Regions from separate parts of the Bradyrhizobium sp. ISRA436 genome, predicted to be linked through region 1. Evidence: predicted binding sites of a transcription regulator. Region 1 holds the regulator's gene; each other region holds the start of a gene.
What was found. Region 1 encodes PhoB, which activates phosphate uptake and scavenging genes when phosphate is short. Its sites were predicted from a motif close to TGTCATNNANCTGTCAT; they were not measured.
Positions count from the first base shown of each region.

Region 2: a site for PhoB is predicted at 1,795-1,811, ahead of MTX23_RS19990 (RNA degradosome polyphosphate kinase). Genes of this name have one in related genera too.
Region 3: a site for PhoB is predicted at 1,297-1,313, ahead of MTX23_RS23405 (UDP-2,3-diacylglucosamine diphosphatase). Genes of this name have one in related genera too.

Region 1 covers NZ_CP094519.1:7,133,927-7,137,202, forward strand. Annotated here, with positions in the region: gene MTX23_RS33175 (GcrA family cell cycle regulator) at 369-881, shown strand; gene phoB (phosphate regulon transcriptional regulator PhoB) at 980-1,690, opposite strand; gene phoU (phosphate signaling complex protein PhoU) at 1,749-2,468, opposite strand; gene pstB (phosphate ABC transporter ATP-binding protein PstB) at 2,480-3,276, opposite strand, start outside.
Region 2 covers NZ_CP094519.1:4,210,298-4,213,573, reverse strand. Annotated here, with positions in the region: gene MTX23_RS19990 (RNA degradosome polyphosphate kinase) at 1-1,720, opposite strand, end outside; gene MTX23_RS19985 (chromosomal replication initiator DnaA) at 1,855-2,532, opposite strand; gene MTX23_RS19980 (CDP-alcohol phosphatidyltransferase family protein) at 2,551-3,093, opposite strand; gene purM (phosphoribosylformylglycinamidine cyclo-ligase) at 3,253-3,276, shown strand, end outside.
Region 3 covers NZ_CP094519.1:4,973,692-4,976,967, reverse strand. Annotated here, with positions in the region: gene MTX23_RS23410 (hypothetical protein) at 768-1,190, opposite strand; gene MTX23_RS23405 (UDP-2,3-diacylglucosamine diphosphatase) at 1,337-2,149, shown strand; gene MTX23_RS23400 (glycosyltransferase family 1 protein) at 2,146-3,237, shown strand.

The DNA.
Region 1 (3,276 bases):
TGTATGCTGCGGGCAGTCGCTGTCAATCGCCACGAAGTGGCCTTCCTGCAATGCGAAACGCGCGCGATCCGGTGCATTCCGGTGAGGTGGAAAAGCCTCTTTGCAATGCATAAGTGTGGGAACATGTGGACGCGCTGCCGCGGACTCTTGCGCCAGAGTCACGCCATATTGTAGCGTTTGGCCTGTCGGATACGACATCTCGTGCGGCAGTACTGGACCCTCTAAGTAGCTTTCGTTCTGCGTACACGTTCGGGCGCAAAACCGCGTCCGGCGAGGGCTAAGGGATTCTGCCCGCAGGGATATTTGTCAGATTTGGCTCGCAGCGCCGCTCCAATGACTGGCCGGCGCAAGGCGAAGGGAAGAATGCGATGACGGTATTGACCTGGTCCGATGATCGCGTCGAGCAGCTGAAGAAGCTCTGGGAGGCGGGCCTGTCGGCCAGCCAAATTGCGGCGGAACTCGGCAATGTGACGCGAAACGCCGTGATCGGCAAAGTGCATCGGCTTGGCCTGTCCGGCCGTGCCAAGGCCCCCTCCACCGCGGCCCCGCGGCAGCGCAAGGCCCGTCCCGCCCAACACATGATGCGGGTGGCACGCCCGGTCTCGCGTGGCAACACGGCGCTCGCGCACGCCTTCGAGGTCGAGCTGGAGCCGGATCCGGTCGCCTATGACAATGTGGTTCCGATGAGCCAGCGGCTGTCCCTGCTCGAGCTGAACGAGGCCACGTGCCATTGGCCGGTCGGCGACCCCTCGAGCCCCGAATTCTTCTTCTGCGGCGGCAAGGCACTCACCGGCCTGCCCTATTGCGCGCATCACTCGCGTGTCGCCTACCAGCCGGCCGCCGATCGGCGCCGCCCGGCCAACAAACCGCCGACACGGTAAACACAGCTCATGAAACGAAATCCCCGCGCAAGCGGGGATTTTTTATGCCTGCAGAGCCTGGTGATGTGTCCCGGCAGGCGCCGCGACGACACTCACGCTTAATGCTGCGGCTCGGCCTTGGCGAAGCGGTCGTCCAGCGCATAGCCGGCGCCGCGCACGGTGCGGATCGGATCCTGCTCGCGGCCGGGATTGAGCAGCTTGCGCAGCCGGCCGATATGCACGTCGACGGTCCGCTCGTCGATATAGATGTCGCGGCCCCAGACGCTGTCGAGCAGCTGCTCGCGGCTGAACACGCGGCCGGGATGCTCGAGGAAGAACTCAAGCAGGCGATACTCGGTCGGCCCGAGATCGATCGGACGGCCCGAGCGCGCCACGCGGCGCTTCTCGCGGTCGAGTTCGATGTCGCCATAGGTCAGCACAGTCGCGAGCCGCTCGGGGCTCGCGCGGCGCAACAGGCCCTTCACGCGCGCCAGCAGCTCCGGCACCGAGAACGGCTTGACGATGTAATCGTCGGCGCCGGTGGCGAGGCCGCGGACCCGCTCGCTCTCCTCGCCGCGCGCAGTCAGCATGATGATCGGGAGCTGCTTGGTCTCGGGCCGCGCGCGCAAGCGGCGGCACAACTCGATGCCGGACAGGCCCGGCAGCATCCAGTCAAGCACCACGAGATCGGGAACACGCTCCTTCAGCCTTGTGTCGGCATCGTCGCCGCGCCCGACCGTTTCGACGTCGTAGCCTTCCGCGTCGAGGTTGTAGCGCAGCAACGTCGTCAGCGCTTCCTCGTCTTCGACTACCAGAATGCGTGCGCTCATCGGTCTATGTTCTTTCTCTGTGTTGATCCGTTGCCCGGACGCGAACCAAGCACCTCAGCTAGCCGTTGCCCGGCACTGTGGTGGCAAAGGTGGTCATATCACCCTTCGGGCGCTTGTCGGTGATCTGCTGGCCTTCGATCATGTAGAACACGGTTTCGGCGATATTGGTGGCGTGGTCGCCGATCCGCTCGATGTTCTTGGCACAGAACATCAGATGGATGCAGAACGAGATGTTGCGCGGGTCCTCCATCATGTAGGTGAGCAGTTCGCGGAACAGCGAGGTGCAGATCGCGTCGACCTCCTCGTCGCCCTTCCAGACGGCCATCGCGGCCGGCAGGTCGTGCGCGGCGTAGGCGTCGAGCACCGACTTCACCTGCGACAGCACGAGGTCGGTCATGTGCTCGAGGCCGCGGATCAGCTTCAGCGGCTGGAAATCGCTCTCCAGCGCCGCGACGCGCTTGCCCATGTTCTTGGCGAGGTCGCCGATCCGCTCGAGATCCGTGGCCACCCGCATCGCGCCGACGATCTCGCGCAGGTCGATCGCCATCGGCTGGCGGCGCGCGATCGTCAGCACCGCGCGCTCCTCGATGACGTGCTGCAGACCGTCGATCTCGACGTCGGCGGCGACGACACGCTTGCCGAGCGCGACGTCGCGGCGGATCAGCGCGTCGACGGATTCGGTGATCATGCGCTCGACGAGGCCGCCCATCTCGGCGACCAGGCGCGTGAGTTCCTGCAGATCGCTGTCGAATGCCTTGGCGGTATGTTCAGAAGCCATCGCGTGTCTCCTCAGCCGAACCGGCCGGTGATGTAGTCCTGGGTGCGTCGATCGCTCGGCGAGGTGAAGATCTTGTTGGTGTCGTCGAACTCGATCAGTTCACCAAGATACATGAAGGCGGTCTTGTCGGACACGCGCGCCGCCTGCTGCATGTTGTGGGTGACGATCGCGATCGTGTAGTCCTCGGACAATTCCTGGATCAACTCCTCGACCTTGGCGGTCGAGATCGGGTCGAGGGCCGAGCACGGCTCGTCGAACAGGATCACCTCGGGCCGCACCGCGACGGTGCGGGCGATGCAGAGGCGCTGCTGCTGCCCGCCCGAGAGCGAGAGGCCCGAGGCGTTCAGCTTGTCCTTGACCTCATTCCACAGCGCGCCGCCGCGCAGCGCCTTCTCGACGCGGTCGTCCATCTCGGACTTCGAGATCTTCTCGTAGAGACGGATGCCGAAGGCGATGTTCTCGTAGATCGTCATCGGGAACGGCGTCGGTTTCTGGAACACCATGCCGACCCGCGCGCGCAACAGGTTGAGGTCGAGCTTGGGGTCGAGGATGTTGGTCTGGTCCAGCATCAACTGGCCGACGGCACGCTGGCCCGGATAGAGATCATACATCCGGTTGAAGATGCGCAGCAGGGTCGACTTGCCGCAGCCCGACGGACCGATGAACGCCGTGACGCGGTTGGTGCCCAGCGTCAGGTTGATGTTCTTCAGCGCGTGGTGCTCGCCGTAATAGAAGTTGAGGTTGCGCACCGTGACTTTCGGCGGTGCCTCCGGAAGCGGCACCTGGGGAACGTGGCTCGCGACAGTCG
Region 2 (3,276 bases), 2.9 Mb from region 1:
CGGCCTGCGAGGCTTCGTACAGCGCGTCGATGATATCGGGATCGACCAGCGCATTCATCTTCATCCAGATCGCGCCGGGCCGTCCGTGACGGACGTGGGCGATCTCGTCGTGGATGTGTTCGATGATGCGCTTGCGCAGCGTCAGCGGCGACACCGCCATCTTCTCGATGTCGCTCGGTTCGGCATAGCCGGTGATGTAGTTGAATACGCGCGCAACGTCGCGGCCGATGATCGGGTCGGAGGTGAAGTAGGAGAGGTCGGTGTAGATGCGCGCGGTGACCGGATGATAGTTGCCGGTGCCGGTGTGCACATAGGTGGTGAGGCTGCCGGCCTCGCGGCGCACCACCATCGACAGCTTGGCGTGCGTCTTCAGCTCGATGAAGCCGTACACGACCTGCACGCCGGCGCGCTCGAGGTCGCGGGCCCAGCGGATGTTGGCTTCCTCGTCGAAGCGCGCCTTCAATTCGATCAACGCCGTCACCGACTTGCCCGCTTCGGCGGCTTCCGCGAGCGCGCGTACGATCGGTGAATTGTTCGAGGTGCGATAGAGCGTCTGCTTGATCGCGACGACGTCGGGATCGCGCGCTGCCTGCTGCAGGAACTGCACGACAACGTCGAACGATTCATAGGGGTGATGGACGATGAGGTCCTTCTGCCGGATGGCTGCGAAGATATCGCCGCCATGATCGCGCACGCGCTCGGGATGGCGCGGGACGTAGGGCGGGAATTCAAGGTCGGGACGATCGAGGCGCGTGAGCTGCGAGAGCTCGTTCATCGCGAGCACGCCGTCGACCAGGAACACCTCGTCGTCGGACGCCGACAATGCGTGCTGCACGAAGCTGCGCAGCTCCTCCGGCATCTTGGCCTCGATCTCGAGCCGGATCACCGATCCGCGCCGGCGCCGCTTCAGCGCGGTCTCGAACACGCGGACCAGGTCTTCGGCCTCTTCCTCGATTTCCAGTTCTGAGTCGCGGATGATCCGGAACGCGCCCTGGCCCTTGACGGTGTAGCCGGGGAACAGACGGCCGATGAACAGGCCGGTGGCTTGTTCCAGCGTGATCAGGCGGGCCGGACCACCCTCCTTACTGGAGGGGAAGCGGATGAAGCGGTCGATCTTGCCCGGCATGCGGATCAGCGCGTTCATCGGCTTGCCGTCGGAGATCCGCGACAGTTGCAGGGCGACGGTGAAACCGAGATTCGGAATGAACGGGAACGGATGCGCCGGATCGATCGCCAATGGTGTCAGCAGCGGGAAGATGTTGTGGAGGAAGTGATCCTCGATCCAGGCCCGCTCGGACTTGGTGACGTCGCGCCCGTCGACGAGCTGGATGCCGACCTCGGACAGGATGGTGCGGAGGTCGCGCCAGATCGCCTGCTGGTCGGAGGCGAGCTGCGACACGTTCTTGTTGATCACAACGAGCTGCTCGGACGGGGTGAGGCCGTCAGGGCTGCGCTCCGGGATGCCTTCACGGACCTGCGCCTTGATGCCGGCGACGCGGACCATGAAGAACTCGTCAAGGTTATTGGCCGAAATCGACAGGAATCGAACCCGCTCCAGCACGGGATGACCTGTGTTGACCGACTCCTCAAGCACCCGGCGATTGAAATGCAGCCAGGAGAGCTCGCGATTGATGAATCGCTCGGGGCTGGTCGCAATCGCGGGGAGTGCGGCAACATCCGGCTCTTTGTCTTTGATTTCAATAGCTTGCGACGAGTCCATTAAATGTCGATCCAATCCGAGGCATCGGCCCTGAGCGGTCTAGCCGAGAGCCGCACCGACCATGTGATATTGCGATGACGTTTCGATGACATTGATGTTCCAGCCGCTTCCGCCGTCAAGCCGGGCGGCCCCGTTCACGCATCGCGCAACAACTCCGCCGCCAGTGCCCGCGTAACCGGCCGGCCCAGCCGGAGCGCCTCGGTGTCCAACAGCTCGACCGCTTGCCGGACGGCGGCATAGGAGCGCTCGATCCGGGTGGTCAGGTAGCTCACGATCTGCTCGTCCACGGTCATCTGGCGGTCGGCGCAGAATTTCACGATGAGGCCGCGGAACAGCTGATCGTCGGGCGGCAGCAGCGTCACCGTCGGCACCGCGCGGAGCCGCGAACACAGGTCGCGCAGGTCGATCTCGAAGGCCGATGGCGATACGCGGGCCGTCAGCAGCACGAAGGCGTCATCCTGGCGCGCGAGATTCATCAGGTGGAACATCGCGCGCTCGTCGAAATCCGACGGCCTGAGGTCTTCAACCACCAACGCGCCGGTCGCCAGCGCGCCGGGCACGGCATCCGCAGTGAGCGCGTGCGCCGAGGTCGAGCGCGCGCCGGCGTGCTCGGCCCAGATCGCGGCGAGGTGGCTCTTGCCGGAGCCCTCCGGCCCGACCAGCAGCATGATGCGGTTCGGCCAGTCAGGCCAGCGGTCGACGAGCGTCAACGCGGCTTCGTTGGCCGGCCCCTCGAGGAAATCGTCTCGCGTCAGTCTCTCCTCGTGCGGCAGTGCCAGGGCCAATTGACGAGGTTGAACGCTACCTGCCACACAAATCTCCAAACCAGGCTATCGGGCTTCGATCGTGCTCATGTGTCGCAGCCACTCCACGAGATAGAGGGACACCGAAACCAAAGTAAAGATCGTGACCAGCCCCATCAGGATCAGGTCGTAGGGGTGCGGCTGAAAGCCGAAGCCGAGCGAGGCCAGCACCAGCGCCGCGAACGCGACCTGCGCCACCGTGTTGAGCTTCGACACCATCAGCGGCTTCATCTCGACCGGCTTGTCGAACAACCATGACACAATCACGGCGGACACGATCATGATATCGCGCGACACGACGAGGATCACGAGCCAGCGCGGCACCGCGCCCCAGATCCCGAGCGAGACATAGATCGACACCAGCAGTGCCTTGTCGGCTAGCGGATCGAGCAGGGCGCCAAGCTCGCTCGTCATGTTGAAGCGCTTGGCAAGAAACCCGTCGACCGCGTCCGAGACCCCGGCGATCACGAAGATCGCAAACGCGATCTCCATCTGGCTGGAGACGATGGCCCAGACGATCACCGGCACCAGGATGATGCGGCCGAGGGTAATGATGTTCGGAATGCTCAACTTGGTCGCTTCCCGGCTAGAAGCCTGATTTTACTCAATATCCGGCTCTTGGCAGCAACGGACCGATGTTATCTACATAGTATCGTGGCCGCATTGCCGCGAGCCATTGCACGGGGGCGGAATTCCTCGTAACCAGCCCCTGATCATCTGGAATTGGGCATGACCGAGCGCAAAAACGGGCTC
Region 3 (3,276 bases), 2.2 Mb from region 1:
CTATGGCCCATTGTTTGGCGAAGGCGAGGCCGGGCCTGGATCACAACTCCGGGACTGCAACCGGCGAGCTCCCTTTTGCTATCCGCATGCCGGCTTTGCCTGTTTGGCGCAGAGCGCGCGCTGTCGCCACAACAGCGATTGCACTCCGCCCCCGACGGAGAGTGTACTCTGATACTGAGGACGCCTTAGCTAGCTGGGTCATTTGCGCCTCACGAAGGCTGGATATTACGGAATTTCTATGGCGCCGCGTGGTGATGGCACGTTATTCAACTTCATTGAGCTTCTGGTTCACGGCGACAACATTGCGCGCGCATTCCTTGCCGGTGGACCAAGCCTGATCGTTCTGGTTGACTCAGTGTTTTCTCTGCTGATGAAGATCGGCGACGCCGTTAGAGCCATCGCGCGAGCGCTTGAGTCTCGCAATTTCGTAGTTCGCCAAGTACCGGCATCTGAAATATCTATACGATCACCCGGGGTAGATGACGGTCGTCGACCTCGTGGTGTTAACGCCGGAGAGGGCGTTCTCGATTACCGAGCTCATATTGCGGCTACCGGTCTGACCCGAAGTCGGCGCCTGACGTCGTTGGGGAGCGAAGCAGATGGCGCCGGTGAAACGCTTCCGACTGAGCAGCTTGGCGCGTGAGGATCGAGACCCGGCCAGAGCTAAATTGCTCGCCAGAAGAGAGCTGGCGCCGCTTGCCGGGTTCGCGACCAGCCGTGCCAACCCGGCATCTCCAGCAGGTGGCGGCCTGAAGAAAGGCAATCAGTTAGGCGGACCTTCCGGTGCAACCGTCGCGCACGCCCTTCAGAGCCGCAAGCATCGGCATCGCCTGTGATCGCAAACCCGTCGCCCCCTGCATCGTTACGCCGAAAGCGATGCCAGCATCCTTCTCGTCGCCGTCGATACCGACCGGCCCAAATTGGATATCCACGCCGCCAGATATCGAGTTAAGTTCACGGTCCGATAAGCTGACTGCTTCGATAGGTCCTCTCATGACCGTCTCTTCCGCCGCTGGGGTCAGGTCATCCCTGACGTGCCGCGGATCGTGACGGAGATTAGCGCTTACTGACTGTGATCTACGTAACATTTGAAATTGGCTCGCGACGGCTTTTTTCTTCGTCGCGCCGTCCGGCAATGACGGCGGCTGAACCATCCGAGCGAACATCGAAGCAACCTGTGTTCCACACATCTACGCGCTCCCATGTCGCCAGATTGTCGCACGCCGCTGTTATCGGCAGTGAAGGGGCGTGCAACTGATTCTCGTTAGCTTTCTGGGGGCCTTCGGTCGCGAGGATCGTCATCGCCTTGTCACAGGAATCTGTTAGGTGCACAGGCATGGGAAGTGACTCCTTGAGTGAAGAAAGCCCGGAGCGACGCTTTCGCACTTTGTTCATCTCCGACGTCCATCTCGGAGCCCGCGGTTCGCAAGCCGACCGCCTGCTTGATTTCCTCCGCTCTCACGATGCCGACACGATCTACCTCGTTGGCGATATCGTCGACGGTTGGGCGCTGAAGTCGAACTGGTACTGGCCGCAGACGCACAACGACTTCGTGCAGAAGATGCTGCGCAAGGCGCGCAAGGGCGCGAAGGTGATCTACGTGCCGGGCAACCACGACGAATTTCTGCGCAAATATTACGGCACGCATTTCGGCGGCATCGACGTGGTTGAGAACACCATCCACACTGGCGCCGACGGCAAGCGCTATCTCGTGATCCATGGCGACATCTTCGACCTCGTGGTGCAGAACGCGCGCTGGCTCGCCCATCTCGGCGACAAGGCCTACGACTTCGCGATCCAGATGAATCGCTTCGTGAACTTCTTCCGCAAGATGTTCGGCGTGCCCTACTGGTCGCTGTCGCAGTGGGCCAAGCTGAAGGTCAAGAAGGCGGTGAACTATATCGGCGCATTCGAGGCCACGCTGGCAGGCGAGGCGCGGCGCCACGGCTGCGACGGCGTGATCTGCGGCCACATCCACTACGCGACCATTCATGACGAGCACGGCATCCGCTACATGAACTGCGGCGACTGGGTCGAGAGCTGCACCGCGCTCGCCGAGCATGAGGACGGCCGCTTCGAGATCATCACCTGGACCGATCCGGTGCGCCGCATCGCGCCGGTTCCGCGAGTAACGGCACGCGCTGCATGACGCATATCCTGGTCGCGACCGATGCGTGGCATCCCCAGGTCAACGGGGTTGTCCGCACGCTGACCATGATGGCGCAGGCGGCAAAATCGCTCGGTGTCGAGGTGAGCTTCCTCACGCCGGAATCGTTCCGCACCTTTGCGATGCCGAGCTATCGCGATCTCAGGCTGGCTCTGCCGTATCAAGCGAAGGTTGCCGGTCTGATCGCGGCAGTGAAGCCCGACAGTATCCATATCGCAACCGAAGGGCCGATCGGGCTCTCGGTTCGCCGCTATTGTCGCAAGCGCGGCCTGCCGTTCACGACGAGCTTCCACACCCGCTTTCCCGAGTATGTCTCCGCGCGGTCGCCTGTCCCGGAATCCTGGATCTGGCGCGCGCTGCGCTGGTTCCACAAGCCGAGCCAGGCGGTGATGGCGGCGACACCGGCGCTGGCCGGCGAGTTGCGGCTGCGCGGCTTCCGCAACGTGGTGCTGTGGTCGCGCGGCGTCGATACCGCGCTGTTCCATCCGCGCGATGTCGATCTCTGCCTGCCGCAGCCGGTCTATCTCAGCGTCGGTCGCGTGGCGGTCGAGAAGAATCTCGAGGCCTTCCTCGATCTCGATCTGCCCGGCACCAAGGTCGTGGTCGGAGACGGCCCGGCGCGCGCGGCGCTGGAGCGGAAATACCCGGAGGCCGTGTTTCTCGGCGCGCGCCATGGCGAGGAGCTGGCCGAGATCTACGCCGCGGCCGATGTGTTCGTCTTCCCGAGCCGGACCGATACGTTCGGCCTCGTGCTGCTCGAGGCGCTGGCAAGCGGGCTGCCGGTTGCCGCTTTTCCGGTCACCGGTCCCCTCGACGTGATCGGGGCGGCTCCGGTCGGCGTGCTCGACGAGGATTTGCGCCATGCGTGCCTGGAAGCGCTGAGCATCCCGCGGCAGGCCTGCGTTGATTTTGCCGCGCTCCACACCTGGCAGGCCTCGGCGCGAGTGTTCATCGACCGCGCCCTGAACGTCCGGCCGGTGCCGCGCGACGGCGAGGGCGAAACCATGGAGTTCGGTGCCGAAGAGCACCATTTCGGCGTCCTGCCGGCAACCCAGCCGACGCCGCGCTGACCGACCTCACGCGCCTTTGTTTTGACGCGTTTTCTTCAC